4 regions of the Nonomuraea sp. NPDC048882 genome follow, and region 2 is predicted to be linked to each of the others. Evidence: riboswitches for the same ligand, from Rfam matches in the RefSeq annotation. Region 2 holds a riboswitch; each other region holds the start of a gene.
What was found. Region 2 has a riboswitch for cyclic di-AMP ahead of AB0C27_RS41085 (hypothetical protein). Riboswitches for the same ligand answer to the same signal wherever they lie in the genome.
Positions count from the first base shown of each region.

Region 1: another riboswitch for cyclic di-AMP. It lies ahead of AB0C27_RS54065 (C40 family peptidase); the one in region 2 lies ahead of AB0C27_RS41085 (hypothetical protein).
Region 3: another riboswitch for cyclic di-AMP. It lies ahead of AB0C27_RS25535 (hypothetical protein); the one in region 2 lies ahead of AB0C27_RS41085 (hypothetical protein).
Region 4: another riboswitch for cyclic di-AMP. It lies ahead of AB0C27_RS26510 (C40 family peptidase); the one in region 2 lies ahead of AB0C27_RS41085 (hypothetical protein).

Region 1 is NZ_JBEZGB010000034.1:5,995-9,769, reverse strand. Features, by position in the region: gene lysX (bifunctional lysylphosphatidylglycerol synthetase/lysine--tRNA ligase LysX) at 1-327, shown strand, start outside; gene AB0C27_RS54070 (LuxR C-terminal-related transcriptional regulator) at 1,281-1,493, shown strand; gene AB0C27_RS54065 (C40 family peptidase) at 1,540-2,493, opposite strand; cyclic di-AMP (ydaO/yuaA leader) riboswitch at 2,589-2,738, opposite strand; gene AB0C27_RS54060 (amino-acid N-acetyltransferase) at 3,019-3,588, shown strand; gene AB0C27_RS54055 (hypothetical protein) at 3,599-3,775, opposite strand, start outside.
Region 2 is NZ_JBEZGB010000014.1:273,884-277,658, forward strand. Features, by position in the region: gene AB0C27_RS41075 (response regulator transcription factor) at 1-61, opposite strand, end outside; gene AB0C27_RS41080 (site-2 protease family protein) at 214-1,518, shown strand; gene AB0C27_RS41085 (hypothetical protein) at 1,587-2,543, opposite strand; cyclic di-AMP (ydaO/yuaA leader) riboswitch at 2,549-2,690, opposite strand; gene galT (galactose-1-phosphate uridylyltransferase) at 2,759-3,775, opposite strand, start outside.
Region 3 is NZ_JBEZGB010000007.1:156,846-160,620, forward strand. Features, by position in the region: gene AB0C27_RS25515 (hypothetical protein) at 1-343, shown strand, start outside; gene AB0C27_RS25520 (roadblock/LC7 domain-containing protein) at 373-747, shown strand; gene AB0C27_RS25525 (hypothetical protein) at 782-1,153, shown strand; gene AB0C27_RS25530 (alpha/beta fold hydrolase) at 1,199-2,044, opposite strand; gene AB0C27_RS25535 (hypothetical protein) at 2,097-2,663, opposite strand; cyclic di-AMP (ydaO/yuaA leader) riboswitch at 2,848-2,980, opposite strand; gene AB0C27_RS25540 (DUF5302 domain-containing protein) at 3,146-3,346, opposite strand; gene AB0C27_RS25545 (rod shape-determining protein) at 3,585-3,775, shown strand, end outside.
Region 4 is NZ_JBEZGB010000007.1:351,113-354,887, reverse strand. Features, by position in the region: gene serA (phosphoglycerate dehydrogenase) at 1-192, shown strand, start outside; gene AB0C27_RS26515 (class I SAM-dependent methyltransferase) at 725-1,540, opposite strand; gene AB0C27_RS26510 (C40 family peptidase) at 1,685-2,221, opposite strand; cyclic di-AMP (ydaO/yuaA leader) riboswitch at 2,275-2,421, opposite strand; gene AB0C27_RS26505 (3-isopropylmalate dehydrogenase) at 2,520-3,566, shown strand.

The sequences.
Region 1 (3,775 bases), on a different contig from region 2:
ACGTCCCCGCTGGCCCGCAACCACCGCGACGACCCGCTGCTGACCGAGAAGTGGGACCTGATCGGCTTCGGCACCGAGCTGGGCACCGCCTACTCCGAGCTCAACGACCCGATCGAGCAGCGGCGCCGGCTGGTGGAGCAGTCGCTGCTGGCGGCCGGGGGCGACCCCGAGGCCATGCAGGTCGACGAGGACTTCTTGCAGGCGCTCGAATACGCCATGCCGCCCACAGGGGGCATGGGCGCCGGCATCGACCGGATGATCATGGCGTTCACCGGCAGGAACATTCGCGAGACGATCCTGTTCCCGCTGGTCAAGCCCACCCACTGAGTCACGGTCACCCGGCGCGGCCCCGTCGGGCCGCGCCGGGCCTTGCCCGGGATCGAACCGGCCCCGCCCGGGTGCGCACCGGTCCCGCCCCGGTGCGCCGGGGTGCGCCTGGCCTCAGCCGTCGCCGATGAGGCCGACTCGGGCTCTCAGCTCCCGCACTCTCCTCACGGCGTAGTCGTGAAACTCCCTTCCGGCCCGCCCGGTTCCCGGCCCGAGCGCCGCTGTAAGCATCGGGTCAAGGCGCGCGCCAGGATCTCACTACGGCCGCGGCTCCGTTCGTGATCCTCCGCAGGCGCTCCGAGCGGTTCGCTGATCGTCGTGTCCGGAAGTGGCCACGCCGGAGCGGACCCGAGAGCGGGCTCGCCGGGCGGAGCGGCGAGCAGGTCGCCGGTGATCACCTCCAGGCGCGGGCTCGGACGCCGGCACCTGCGGAAAGTGACGCCCTGATCGCCAGGGCGCGTGGCCAGGTGCGCTCCTGCCGGTCCGTCCGTACGAGCGGCCCGGCCTGCTGACCTGGGCCTGTGCCGGCCATGGGCGCGGTGCCGCGACCGCAGCGCGGATCGCGGAGCGGCAGGGTGCGGAGGACGTGCGTGGTGGCTGCGAGTGATCAGACGCGCGTGCGGAACAAAGCGGTCCAGGCGCGAAGACCGCGATGACGGGGATAAGGATCACGCAGAAATTCGCCGTCGAATGGATCAAAACCCAGCACGTCCACCGCGTTCGTCATTGCGGATCCGGCCTGCGCGGAAGGCTCGATGACTTCGCGTATCGCCCGACGATCATTAGCGACATATCGCGAGTGCGTCATATATATCGGATCATGTCAATAGCGCTCGTCAAGAGCTCGGATTGTCATGCTTGACGACCTTTCCAGGATGCGTTTAACGTCTGCGAGGAGCGACTTCGGCCCACTTGAGAGGCCCAAGTTCAGCTGTTGGGGGGGAGGGCTCCCGATGGATGTGCTCACTGAAGGCGTCGAGCTGAGTCATGCCGATCTTGCGTTGCTGTCGGAGCTGGCCAAGGGAGTCACGGTTGACCGGGTGGGAAGACGTCTGGACATCAGCGGTCGTACCGTACGTCGGCGATTGCGCGGCATCTGCGACCGCATCGGCGTGGCCACGGCGATCGAGGCCGTGGCCTGGGCGGCCCGCCGCCAGCTGATCTAGCGGCGGGCACGTCTGGCGACAGCGCCGGCGAGCCGTGGGCAGGGGCTCAGTCGGCGATGCGTACGGCGCCGGCGAACGGCCGGTTGGCGATCGAGGCGATGCGCACCACGTCACCGGTCCGCGGCGCGTGCACCATCATGCCGCCGCCGAGATAGATGCCGACGTGGTGCAGGTCGCTGTAGAAGAACACCAGGTCGCCCGGCCGCATCTGCTCGCGCGGGATGTGCCGGCCCGCCGTCCACTGGCTGCCGGTGTAGTGGGGCAGTGAGATGCCCACCCTCTGGTAGGCGGCCATGACCAGACCGGAGCAGTCGAAGGAGCTCGGCCCCTCGGCGCCCCAGACGTACGGCTTGAGCTGCTGTGTGAGCGCCCAGCGCGCGGCCTGGGCGGCCTTGCCGGCGCCGACGATCGGCAGGTCGACGCGGGTCGCGCGGGTGCCGGGCCGCCCGGCCTCGCCCAGCGCCCGGCTGAACAGGTTGCTCTCGACCTTGGTGACCAGCTTGGTGATCTTGTCGCGCTTGCCGCCCAGCTCGTTGACGAGCTGCTCGACCTCGTCGATGCGCGCCTTGGCGCCGGCCCTGGCCCGCTCGGCGGCCGCCCTGGCCTTGGTGACCTGGTTGACCGCCTCGCCCTGCTGCTGCTCCAGCACGTACGTGGTGGCGGCGCGGTCGAGGAAGGTGTCGGGGTCCTTGGAGGTGGTGAACGCCAGCACCCGGCCCAGGCCGCCCGTGATGTAGGCGTTCTCGGCGAGCATGGCGGCCTTGGCCCGCTTGGCGGCGAGATCGGCCTCACTGGTGGCCAGGGTCTTCTTCGCGGCCTCTGCGGCCTTCTTGGCGGTCTTGAGCTTCTCCCGCTGGCCGTTGTACTGCTCGCTCAGCGTCTCGATCTCGGTGTGCATCTTCTCGACCCGCTTGGCCAGCTCCTTGAGCGAGGGCTTGGGATCGGCGGACGCCGAGGCGACGGGGATCGCGAGGAGGACCGCGGCGATCGTGAGACTCACCACACCGAAGCGGTGTGGCCGCCGAGGTCGTTCCGGAGGGCGGGCGTGCTTGCCCGCCGTCTTCCCCCCACCGTCGTGCGTGCGCTTCACCAACGAGCTCCTCTCATGGACGCCTACCGGGTTAGCTGACGGGTTCGGGCCGGAGCAGCCCTACCGAACGATTCGGATTCACCCCAGTGGTGACGATGGGGGTCGTCACCGGCGGGTCCCCGGCTTCCCTCACGGGAATTGGGCGTGTCCCTCACGTTGTGACACGTGGGGGACATCGTCGCAGGACACTAATGCACTCCGGGTTCGTGCTCAACCAGAACTGCCGAGTCTGTAGAGGTTTCACAACCGAAGGGTCACAAGGTGATCTCGTGGTCACTCGTACAGAAGCGACTTTATGTCCCCTTTGCCCTTGCTTCCGCCGCAGCCGCGAGGTCGGCGCCAGGGACGCGCCCATATGACCGGGTCATGTAACAGGATGGGCCGGGACATGGCAGTTAGGGCCGAGCCGTAATGACATCTGTACTCTGGAGAGCCATGGAGCAGGTGGCCGAACTGACGATGCCCGAGACCGCGGTGGTGGTCCGGCGTGCCCGCACGCCGGATGTGCGCACGGTCAGGAGGCTAGTGGACACCTACGCGGGCGCGGGCCCGCGGCTCCTGGAGAAGGCCACAGTGACCCTGTACGAAGACGTGCAGGAGTTCTGGGTGGCCGAGCGGGGCGGGCAGGTAGTCGGCTGCGGCGCGCTCCACGTGCTGTGGGAGGACCTCGCGGAGGTCCGCACCGTGGCCGTGGATCCCGAGTGCCGGGGCATGGGCGTCGGCCATCGGATCGTCTCGGCGCTGATACAGCAGGCGACGGATCTGGGTCTGCGGCGTGTATTCTGTCTAACTTTTGAGGTCGATTTCTTCGCGAGACTCGGGTTCCGCCCGATACAGGGCACCCCCGTCTCACCCGAGGTGTACGCCGAACTTCTCGCCTCCTACGACGAGGGCGTGGCGGAGTTCCTCGACCTGGAACACGTCAAACCGAACACCCTGGGCAACACCCGCATGCTGCTCCATCTGACATCGGGTGACGCGGACCTTGACCAGATGGAAAGGTGATTGTTGATACCTATGTCGATACGTTGGGCAGCACAGGCATGTGTCCTGACACGTGCCACATGCGCACTCGAAGCGAGGTGACACGGTGAGCACCGGACAGCCGCCGTATCCACAGGACGACTCCGGAGAAAACTCTGCCCCCGGCACCCCTTACGGGCAGCAGAACTCGGGCCGCCACCCCGGCGAG
Region 2 (3,775 bases):
GGGTGACGAGCAGGCCACGGCGCACCAAGGGCAGGTGCTCGGCGATCAGTATGCGGATCAAGACGTCCCCCTCCGTCGTCTCCCAGCGTGATCGCTTGATCGCGCACTGTCAATGCCCGTCGGAACCGGTAAGCCGTACGGTGTGACGAGTTCGACTACTCTGGGGCTGTCGGACCCTTCGTCTGTCCTGTCGTCTGCCGGGAGCACACCTCGATGAACTGGCTCTACGTCGTGGGGATCATCCTCTTCCTCCTCGGGCTGATGGTCTCCATCGCGCTGCACGAGCTCGGCCACCTGGTGCCGGCCAAGATCTTCGGCGTGAGGGTGACCCAGTACATGGTGGGTTTCGGCTCCACGGCGTGGTCGCGGCGCAAGGGCGAGACCGAATACGGCATCAAGTGGATCCCGTTCGGCGGCTACATCCGCATGATCGGCATGCTCCCGCCGCGCCCCGGCGACGAGCCGGGCAAGCTCAGGAGCACCGCCACAGGCCCTTGGCAGGGCCTGATCGAGTCGGCCCGCGACGCCGCGCAGGAAGAGGTGCGGCCGGGCGACGAAGACCGCGTCTTCTACCGCAAGAAGTGGTGGCAGAAGGTCATCATCATGTCCGGCGGCCCGGCCATGAACTTCGTGCTCGCGTTCGTCTTCTTCAGCATCCTGCTGGTCGGCATCGGCCTGCCCGCCTGGGCCCCGGTCGTCTCGCCCGAGACCCACACCTGTGTGATCCCGATCTCCGAGCAGCGCGCCCAGTGCGCGCCCGGCGACAAGCTGACGCCCGCCGCCCAGGCCGGCATGAAGCCCGGTGACCGCATGGTCTCCTTCGACGGCCAGAAGATCGGCTCCTGGGACGACGCCACCCGCCTGATCCGCTCCCACGGCCCCGGCCCGGTGCAGCTCGGCATCGAGCGCGACGGCAAGCCGATGACGCTCAGCGTCACGCTCATCGCGCAGGACCGGCCCAACCTCGAAGACCCCGAGAAGATCGACAAGAACGTCGGCTTCCTCGGCGTGCTGCCCACCGAGGTCATGGAGAAGCAGAGCCTCGGCCAGGTCGTCGGCTACATGGGCGAGCTGACCGCCCGGGTGGCGGGCTCGCTGCTCAACCTGCCGGAGAAGATGGTCGGCGTCTGGCACGCGGCCTTCTCCGGCGACGAGCGCGACCCCGAGGGCCCGGTGGGCGTGGTCGGCGCGGGCCGCATGGGCGGCGAGATCCTCGCCTCCGACCTGTCCACCGAGAAGAAGATCGCCATCTTCGTCAACCTGCTGGCCGGCTTCAACCTGGCGATCGGCATGTTCAACCTCATCCCGCTGCTGCCGCTCGACGGCGGTCACGTCGCCGGGGGCCTGTGGGAGGGCATCAAGCGGGCGTACGCCAAGGTCATGAAGCGGCCGGAGCCGGCCTACGTCGACATCGCCAAGGTGCTGCCGCTGACGTACGCGCTCGCGATCGTGATGATGATCATGGCAGGTCTGCTCGTCTACGCCGACCTGGTCAACCCGCTCACGCTGACCAACTGACGCCCCCTGAACATGACGCGGGGCCCGTGCCGTCTCCTCGGCAGGGGCCCCGTTCGGCTTTCTCGGCGTCAGTTCATCGAGATGTGCACGTGGTCGAAGTGGTTCTCGGTGATGCTGCCGCGGTTCGACATCGTCCGCCAGCCCGACCCGTGGTTGATCCGCTGCTTCCAGATCACGTACTTGACGCCCAGCTTGCCCTTGTTCGCCAGCGCCCAGTCCGCCAGCCGGTCGCCGAGGACGTTGTTGGCCGCCGACGGCATCGAGCCGCCCGTGCTCATCATGAAGTCGCAGGCCCGGCCCAGCGGGTGCTCGCCGCTCGCGCCCGCGCGGAAGCAGCCCACGGAGAACGGCAGCGCGAAGTTCTTGGCCACCTGGGCCTTCATCAGCCGTGTCCGCGGGGTGATGTGGTCGGGGCCTGACGGCAGCTGCGGTGCCCACGAACCGTCGGAGTTGCGGCCCGTCGCGAACGGCACCAGGTCCTTGAGCTTGTCCTCGATGTCGTCGATGACCTTCTCGGCGTCGTCGCGCTGACTGTCCACCTCGGCCGCGTCGGCCTTGATCCTGGTCGTCAGGGCGGCGGCCTCCTTGCTGGCCTTCTCCTTGTCGTCCTTGGCCTTGGCCACGCTCTGCACGACCGCCTGCTGCTCAGCCGTCAGCTGTTCGAGCAGGGCGGCGCTGCTGCCGCGCTCGGGGGTCATGAGGAAGGGGAGCGAAGGATCGGCGTTCTGGTAACGCAGGCGGGCGATCTCGGCGACCCGCTGCTCGGCCGTGGCCAGCGCCTGCTCGGCGGTGGCCAGCCTGGCCTTGGCCGCCTCGGCGGCCTGCTGGGCCTTGGCCAGCTCGACGCGCTTGAGGTTGTACTTCTCGATGAGCTTGTCGACCTTGGTGTTGAGCTGTTTGAGCTGCGCCCGGAGCTTCGCCTCCGAGGGTTTGGGGGCCGCGGACGCCGGTATCGCCGGAAGGACGGCGACGGCGGCGGCGGTGATCAGACCGATGGCAAGAGTCGCGGGGGACGAAGCCGCCACGTAGGTGTTCCTCTCCCTCTGCCGGCCGGGTTAGCTGACGGGTTCGGGCATGGGAGTGCGCCCTACCACAGAAGCGGATTCACCCCAGGTGCGGTTTCGGGTCCCCGGCTCCCGGGCCACGCGCCCGGGATTAGGCAAGCGACGGCTGTTATGGCCGGTGCTTATGGGGATATTAGTGGTAGATCCCGAGTCATGCGACCTTAAGTGGAAATCAATTAGTGATCTACTTGTGATCGAAGCATGCGCGCCGCCTCCTCCGGCAGCACGTCGTTAACGAAGGCGCCCATCGCCGACTCCGAGCCGGCCAGGAACTTCAGCTTGTTCGGCGCCCGCCGGATGCTGAACAGCTCCAGGTGCAGGTAGGCCAGCTCCCTGTCCTGGCGTACGGGCGCCTGATGCCAGGCCGAGATGTACGGCATCACCACGCCGAACAGCCCGTCGAAGGCCCGCAGCACCGAGGTGTAGAGGGGGGCGAACGCCGCCCGCTCCTCCTCCGTGAGCGCCGCCAGGTCCGGCACCTGCCGGTGCGGATACACGTGCACCTCGAACGGCCAGCGCGCGGCGGCCGGCACGAACGCCGTCCACAACTCGTTGGCGGCCACCACCCGCGTCCCCGCCGCCCGCTCGGTGGCCAGCACGTCGGCGAACAGGTTGCCCGGCCCCCGATGGCGGGCAGCCGCGCCGAGCTGCAGCTTGGTCTTGGGCGTGACGTACGGGTAGGCGTAGATCTGGCCGTGCGGATGGGCGAGCGTGATGCCGATCTCCTCGCCCCGGTTCTCGAAGCAGAAGACCTGCTCCACGCCCTCGATCCCGGAGAGCTCGGCCGTACGGTCGGCCCACGCCTCCATGACCAGCTCCACCTGGGCGTCGGAGAGCCTGGAGAAGGAGGAGGAGTGGTCGGAGGTGAAGCACACCACCTCACACCTCCCCACGCCCGGACGGACCTCACTCAGCCCGCCCACCTCCTGATAAGTCCCGAAATTTGTGGAGAAAGAGGGAAAGCGGTTCTCGAACACCACCACGTCGTAGTCGTAGGCCGGGATCTCCGTCGACCGCTCGTCCGACGACGGGCACAGCGGGCACTCCGACGTGCCGCCGGTCGGCAGGAACGTACGCGTCTGCCGGTGCCCCGCGACCGCGATCCACTCCTCGGTCAGCGGGTCGTAGCGCAGCTCTGAGGCCACCGGCCGGGGGTCGAGCGTCCGCCGGTCGATCGCGCTCCTGTCGGCGTC
Region 3 (3,775 bases), on a different contig from region 2:
ACGCCCGCTGGCGCGGCTGCCCGGGCAGGGCGTGACGCTGAGCCGGGTGCAGTGGGAGGTCGTCGTCCGGGCCGATCACAAGGCGACGCCGCTGGAGCTGGCCAAGCAGATCGGGCGGCCGGCATACCCGGTGCTGCTGGCCGTCAGGAGGCTGGCCGCCTCGGGCCTGCTCGCCGAGCCGGAGCCCGCCGGCCTGCCCAAACGCGGCCAGCACGCGGCGGCGGGGAGACCGCCGCACGATCCCGGGGCGGCCCCCCAGCCGCTGGGGCCGCCCGTCACGGGCGATCCGACCGATCTGGCGCTGCTGATGCGGCTGAAGAAGGCGCTGGAGGAGCTGTCGTGAGGTTCCCCTCACTCAGGAGGAGGCCACCGGTGGAGCTACGACAAGAGGTGCTGGAGGAGATGACGCTCCTCCGCGGACGTACGCCGGACGTGGCCGGCAGCGTCGCCTGCACGGTGGACGGCCTGCCGATCGCCTGCGACCTGGAGAGCCGTACCGCCGAGCAGATCGCGGCGCTGTCGGCGGCGCTGCTCGCGATGAGCAGGCGGATGCTGGTCATCACCGGCCAGGGGGCCCTGGAGGAGACGCTCATCTCCGGCACCGCCGGCTTCGTGGCCTTCTACGCCGCCGGCCCCACCATCGTCCTCACGGTCCTGGCCGGACCCGGCGCGAACGTCGGGCTGCTGCGGCTGGAGGGCAGGAAGACGGCCGCCGCGGTGGCCGCCGTCGCAGCACGCAAGCACTGAGCGGAACCCGTTCAGAGACAAGAGAGGAAGAAGCATGGCCGGAATTGACGTCTCTCTCAAAGAGATGATGAGCATCGACGGCACGATCGGCGCGGCCATCGTCGATCACGGCAGCGGCATGGCGCTGGGCACGCTCGGCGGCTCCAAGGACCTCGACCTCCAGATCGCCGCGGCCGGCAACACCGAGGTGGTCAAGGCCAAACTCCGCACGATGGACTCGCTCGGGCTCAAGGAGAGCATCGAGGACATCCTGATCTCGCTGAGCACCCAGTACCACATCATCCGCCCGATCACCGGGCGCGGCGGCAAGGGGCTGTTCCTCTACCTCGCGCTCGACCGATCGCGCGCCAACCTGGCGCTGGCCCGGCACCAGTTGCGGGGCATCGAGGAGAAGCTGGAGATCTGACAGCGCCGTGGCCCGCGCGCGCGGCGCGGGCCACCGCTCGCCGCCTCAGGCGGAGGTCAGTTTGGTGATCTCGGCGGTGAAGGCGGGCCAGAGCTCGCGCGGCAGGTCGTGCCCCATGCCGGGGTAGGTCACCAGCCGCGCTCCCGGGACGGCCGCCGCCGTCGCCCGGCCGCCGGCCACGGGGACGAGCGGGTCGGCCTCGCCGTGCAGCACCAGCGTCGGCACGCGCACCCCCTTCAGCCCCTCCGTACGGTCGCCCGACGCCATGATGGCGGCGAACTGCCTGGCCGTGCCCGCCGGGTCGAAGCTGCGGTCGAAGGAACGCCCGGCCATCTCCATGATCCGCTCGCGGTCCAGCTCGTAGCCGGGCGAGCCGATGACCGCCCACCGCTCCACCGCCTGCTCCAGCGCCGACTCGCGGTCGGCGGGCGGGCGACCCATGAGCGCCGCGGAGGCGGCCTCGGTGGGAGGGGCGACGGACGGGGCGGGGGTGGACATGATCGAGGTGAGGGTCAGCACCCGCTCGGGGTGGCGGATGGTCAGCGCCTGGGCGATCATGCCGCCCATCGAGGCCCCCACCACGTGGGCGGACGGCCAGCCGAGCACGTCCATGAGGGCCGCGGCGTCGTCGGCCATGTCGTCCAGCAGGTAGGGGGCGGGCGATCCCGCCGCCGGTACGCCCGCGTCGTGGAAGTGGGTGGACAGCCCCACGTCGCGGTTGTCGTACCGGACGACGTGGTGCCCCTGCTCCGCGAGGAGCTCACAGAGCCCTTCGTCCCATTGGATCAGCTGGGCGCCGAGGCCCATGATGAGGAGCAGGGGCCGGCCCTGCGGTGAGCCGAAGCTCTCGTAGGCGATGTCGATGCCGTTCGCGGCTGCGCGGTTGGTCACGAAGACCAGAATGACATTCTGGTCTTGACTCTGCAAAGGCGGACGTCCTGCGTCAGCTCTGGGCCTCGTCCTGCGGCGGGGTGGCCGGGTTGCGGTCACGCTCGGCCCACGCGCGGGTCGAGAACGGGACCGGGTAGTTCTTCTTGCCCAGGCCGTCGCCCCACTTGGTGATGACGTAGTCGATCTCGATGTGGCCCTGGCCGCCGACGCCGTCCACGCCCAGTGTGCTGGAGTTGAACCGGCCGCCGGTCAGCTCGGCGAACGTCTTGGCGTCGAGGTCGAGCATGATGCCGCGGTTGGAGGGCTCACCGGGGCCGCGGTCGCCCACGAAGAAGGGCATCTTCTTGCCCTTATACATCACGTACCCCTCGGTCATGAGGGGCCAGCTGGGGCTGGCGGCCAGCCCCTTCTGCATGGGCTTGCCACTGGCGGGCAGGCCGGTGTCGCCGGCGCGGCCCGAGGCGTCGTCCCAGAAGTACGAGGCCGTGGTGGAGCCCTTGAGCAGGACCTTCTCGTCCGTGCCGGTGGCGGCGTGAGCGGCCGGGCCGGCGATGGTCAGCGTGCCGATGGCGATTGCGGTAAGGAGGGTGAGGGAACGCAGGCCAGAACGGGCAGACATGAAAAGGTAAACCCTTCGCGAGGGGACAAGGGAGTTTGCGCCCATGGGGGAATGGCGCGTAGCGGAAAATTCACCTGACGTCGCTACGCGATGCGCAAAATGACGAGCCTTTGGAGAAGGGGGCCGCTCTAGTAGGCGGCCGGCACGCGGTCCGGGGGTGTGACACGCTGATGCATGGGGTGATCGGTCCTCTCCATCACGCCTACCGGGTTAGCTGACGGGTTCGGGCGTGGAGATGCCCTACCGGCGTGTGGCCGGATTCACCCCATGAGGTGGGTCCCCGGTTCCCTGGGTTCGGGATTCGGCGCCAGTCGGCAGTCTCTTTGGGTAAGGACTAGGTCACCGGCTGGTAATGGCCGTTACTCTAACTATGGAAACGGACATACGCAAACGTTTCGCCACGAACAGGTCGAAAGATCTACCTTCGTCCGGGAATGAAGAAGGGGGCACGGGCATGCCGTACCCCCTCGGATTTCTCAGCCTCAGCCGCCGCTCTTGCGCCTGAACGATCTCTTACTCGCAGCCGGACCGTGCGCCCCGTGGATCTTCGAAGGGTCGACGCCCCTGCCACCCGCGCCCGAGCCCGCGGCCTGGCTGCGCTTGCGCTCCAGTGCCTCACGGAACTTGCGCTTCATCTCGTCCTCGGGAGTTTCGCTGACTTCCGGCTCCGGTGTATCCGCCATGAGGACCTCCAAGGTGTTGGGGACACTGACAGCTTCGCATGACACCGCTTACGACGCGAAACCGGCCTCGACCTTGCCCTGCGGCACGGGAGGCGGCCGCAGCCGCCTGTTCGGCGGCGCCACCAGCGCGATCATGGCCCCGGCGCTTCGCGGTCGTAGGCGAGCACGGTTTCAGGGTAAAGGGGTTCCTTTGCGTTCCTGGTGTTGCTTTGGAGCGGTCCAGGAAAGGGATACGCCAATGAGACTCCTCGGTCGTGACCTCGCAATGGATCTGGGAGCCGCGAGCACGCGGATCTACGCCAGGCGCAAGGGCATCGTGCTCGACGAGCCCTCCGCCGTCATGTGTGACGGCCGGACGGGCAAGGTCATCGGGTACGGCGTGGAAGCCGCCGCACTGGGCGGGGGCGGGCGTACGTGCTGGCCGGTCAG
Region 4 (3,775 bases), on a different contig from region 2:
GTCGGCGTGGTGGGCCGCCTCCTCGGCGAGCACGGCATCAACATCGCCTCGATGCAGGTGGCCCGTGACGTCAAGGGCGGCAAGGCGCTCATCGCGCTGACCGTCGACTCCGCCATCCCGGCCGAGGTCGTCGAGCAGATCGGCGCCGAGATCGGGGCCGAGAGCGGCCGTTCGGTGGACCTGGAGGACTGACACAGCGGACTGACACAGCGGACTGACACACCTGCGTCTCTTCTGATATCAGCGGAAAAGGGCCGTTCCGTTCCACGGGGCGGCCCTTCGCGTCTCACCATGCGAGATAGTAGGACATCCGAGCAGAATGCTCAGGTACTGTTGTCGGTGATGCGCCAGGTTCTCGTACTTATTACCTGCCGCGGCGGGGCCTGTTAGGGCAGGTCGACGACCCGTCGCGGTGTGCGGCGTGTGCGTCGGCCGTCAAGTCCCTCCGTCCGGTCCGTGACCCGGACCACGCGATCAGGCCCGGTCGGATTCCCGACCGGAGTCCGGCTTCCCAGTCGAACGACGTCCGCGAAATGAGATGAGTGACATGTACGAGATGTATGCCTGGAACCGTGCCGACGACCACGAGGACGAGGCGGTCGAGGCCGTGCAGATGGCACTGGACCGGCGCGACAACGGCGGCGCTCCGCAGAGCTCCGGGCAGTAGAACAGGGCTAGAACCCGGCTAGAGCGCGGCTGGAGCGCAGCTAGATGGCGGCGCCTTTCAGAACTCCAGCCGGTAGAACACCGCGGTCCGCCGCATCCCCGGCACCAGTGAGGCGATCCGGGCCACGACGCGGTGGGTGACCGACAGCAGGTCGAACCCGTCGATGTCGAACGCGCTCACCGCCGACAGGCAGCGCAGGCCCGGATGGATCGCCGTCAGCTCGGCGGGGCCGTCGATGCCCCAGTGCATCGTGGCCCCGGCCTTCCGCACCGGCCTGTTCAGCCGTTGCAGCCGCAGCCCGAACGAGCTCAGCGCGTCGAAGACGAACAGGCCACTGGGGAACCGCTCCACGATGGCCCGCAGCAGCGCCCGGCCGCCGTCCGGGTCCAGGTAGTAGAGCAGGCCCTCGGCCACGACCAGCGCGGGGGCGTCGGCGGGGACCCGCTCCAGCCAGGCCAGGTCGGTCACCGACGTGCCGACCGTGGCGTAGGCCCGGCGTTCGGGGAACAGCCGCCGGCGCAGCTCCACCACCTCGGGATAGTCCACGTCGTACCAGCGGACGGAGTCCGGCGGATCGAGCCGGTGTACACGCGTGTCGAGCCCGCAGCCCAGGTGCAGCACCGTGGCCTTGGGGTGGGCGTCGAGGAACCCGGCGGCCCACCTGTCCAGGAAACGTGCCCTGAGCGCGACCGCGGCGGCACTGCCCGGGGTCATGCCCATTCTGCCGAAACCGTGCTCGATCCGGTCGAGCGTCTCCGCGGCCATGCGGTCGCCGAGGATCGGGCGGGGGGATCGGGCGTCGAGCGCCCTGCCGTAGAGCGTGGCGAGGAGGGTGGCCTTCTCCTCCGTCAGGTGCACCTTCTCGGGTGACATGCCTTCACGCTACGTCCGCGCGCGCGGCGCACGGCGGGTGGGGCGGACGGCGGCTCCGCGCTCTCTGCGGCCGCGCGCCGGGCGGGTGCGGGTGGGCGGCGGCCCCGCGCGGCCGCCGCCCACTCGCCGTCTATCTCGTGCGGCTCACTCCACGGAGGCGGTGAGCGGGGTGGGGCCGGTCTCCTCGCGGTGTTCGAGCACCTGCTTCCACTCGCGTACGCCCGCGCGATCCGGCCGGACCGCTCCGACGAACGCCTGCCTGCGCCAGTCGGAGAACTTCTCCTCCTTCACCACGTCGCCCGTGTGCGGCGAGTGGACCATGTAGCCGGGTTTGGAGATCATGCCCACGTGACCGAGCCCGCTGAAGAAGACCAGGTCACCGGGCTTGAGGTGGTCCCAGGAGATCTTCCTGGAGAACGCGCCGAACTGTTGCGCGGCGGTGCGCGGGAGTTCGATCCCGGCCGCCTCGTAGGCCCGGAGCATCAGCCCCGAGCAGTCGTAGCCCTGCCTGCTCGCTCCGCCCCAGACGTACGGGGTGCCGCGTTTGTCCATGGCGTATCTGATGGCGATCTTCCAGGCGGGAACGGGGAGTTGCTTCTCCTGGATGCGCCTGATCTCGGCGCCGGTCAGGGTGGTGGTGTCGTCGTCGGGGGTGGCTGCCTGGGCTGCTGGGGTGGCCAAGGTGAGTCCGGCGGCCGCGGCCGCCAGGACGATGGCGATGCGAGACAGAGCACTTGTCCTTCCATGGGGCCGGCCGGGTTAGCTGACGGGCTCGGGCCTGGAAGACAGCCCTACGGCGCGCTGGGCGCCGATTCGCCCCTGGGGGAGAAATGGGTCCCCGGCTCCACACAGCGGTTGTGTGGATTAGGCCCGATGGACTTTAGCGAATGGGTCAAGAGGTCGTAAACCCCCCAAATCGGACGTCCGGACCTTGAGATGGTGTGTTCGTCAGACGAGACGAGCCGGTAAGGTACAGCCCATGGAGTCGCGTAACATCCGCTTGGCCGTCATCCCCGGGGATGGCATCGGCACCGAGGTCGTCGCCGAAGGACTCAAGGTCCTGGAGGCCGTGGGTACGAAGATCGAGCCCACCCACTACGAGCTGGGGGCCGCACGCTACCACCGCACGGGCGAGACGCTGCCCGACTCGGTGCTGGAGGAGCTGCGCGGCTTCGACGCGATCCTGCTCGGCGCCATCGGCGACCCCAGCGTGCCGCCCGGCATCCTGGAGCGCGACCTGCTGCTGCGCCTGCGGTTCACCTTCGACCACTACGTCAACCTGCGACCGGTCAAGCTGTTCCCCGGCGTGGAGACGCCGCTGGCCGACACGCCCACCGAGGACATCGACATGATCGTCGTCCGCGAGGGCACCGAGGGCCTCTATGCCGGCACCGGCGGGGCCATGCGGCGGGGCACGCCCCACGAGATCGCCACCCAGGAGTCGCTCAACACCGCCCACGGCGTCGAGCGCGTGGTGCGTTACGCGTTCGAGCAGGCCAAGTCGCGGCCGCGCAAGAAGCTCACGCTCGTCCACAAGACGAATGTGCTGTCCTACGCCGGAGACCTGTGGCAGCGCACGGTCAACCGCGTGGCCGAGGAATACCCCGAGGTCACCACCGACTACAGCCACATCGACGCGGCCTCGATGTTCTTCGTCACCCAGCCCGAGCGCTTCGACGTGATCGTCACCGACAACCTGTTCGGCGACATCATCACCGACCTCGGCGCGGCCATCGCCGGCGGCATCGGCCTGGCGGCCAGCGGCAACATCAACCCCGAGCGGACCGCGCCCAGCATGTTCGAGCCGGTCCACGGCAGCGCGCCCGACATCGCCGGCCAGGGCAAGGCCGACCCCACCGCGACCATCCTGTCCGTCGCCATGCTCCTCGACCATCTCGGCCTGCGCGCCGAGGCGGCCAAGGTCGAGCAGGCGGTCGCCGACGACATCGTCGAGCGCCTGGCCGGCTGGGCCGGTCGCACCACCCACGAGATCGGCGACGACATCACCGCGCGAGTATCCGGCTAGGACCGCCTAGCCCCGATCAAGCGCCTGGCGGTCCGAGGAGGGCTGCCGGGCGCTTTTTCGTGTGCGGGTTCCGGCGACCGCGCAGGCGAATCCAGCGGCCAAAAGGACTAACCACCCCTTTGGCCCCTTGCTATCCCATATGGCGAGACAATAGGAAGTACGGACTGCCCTTACGGGCATGGCCGCTCATCGCAGCGGGCCCGCAGCCG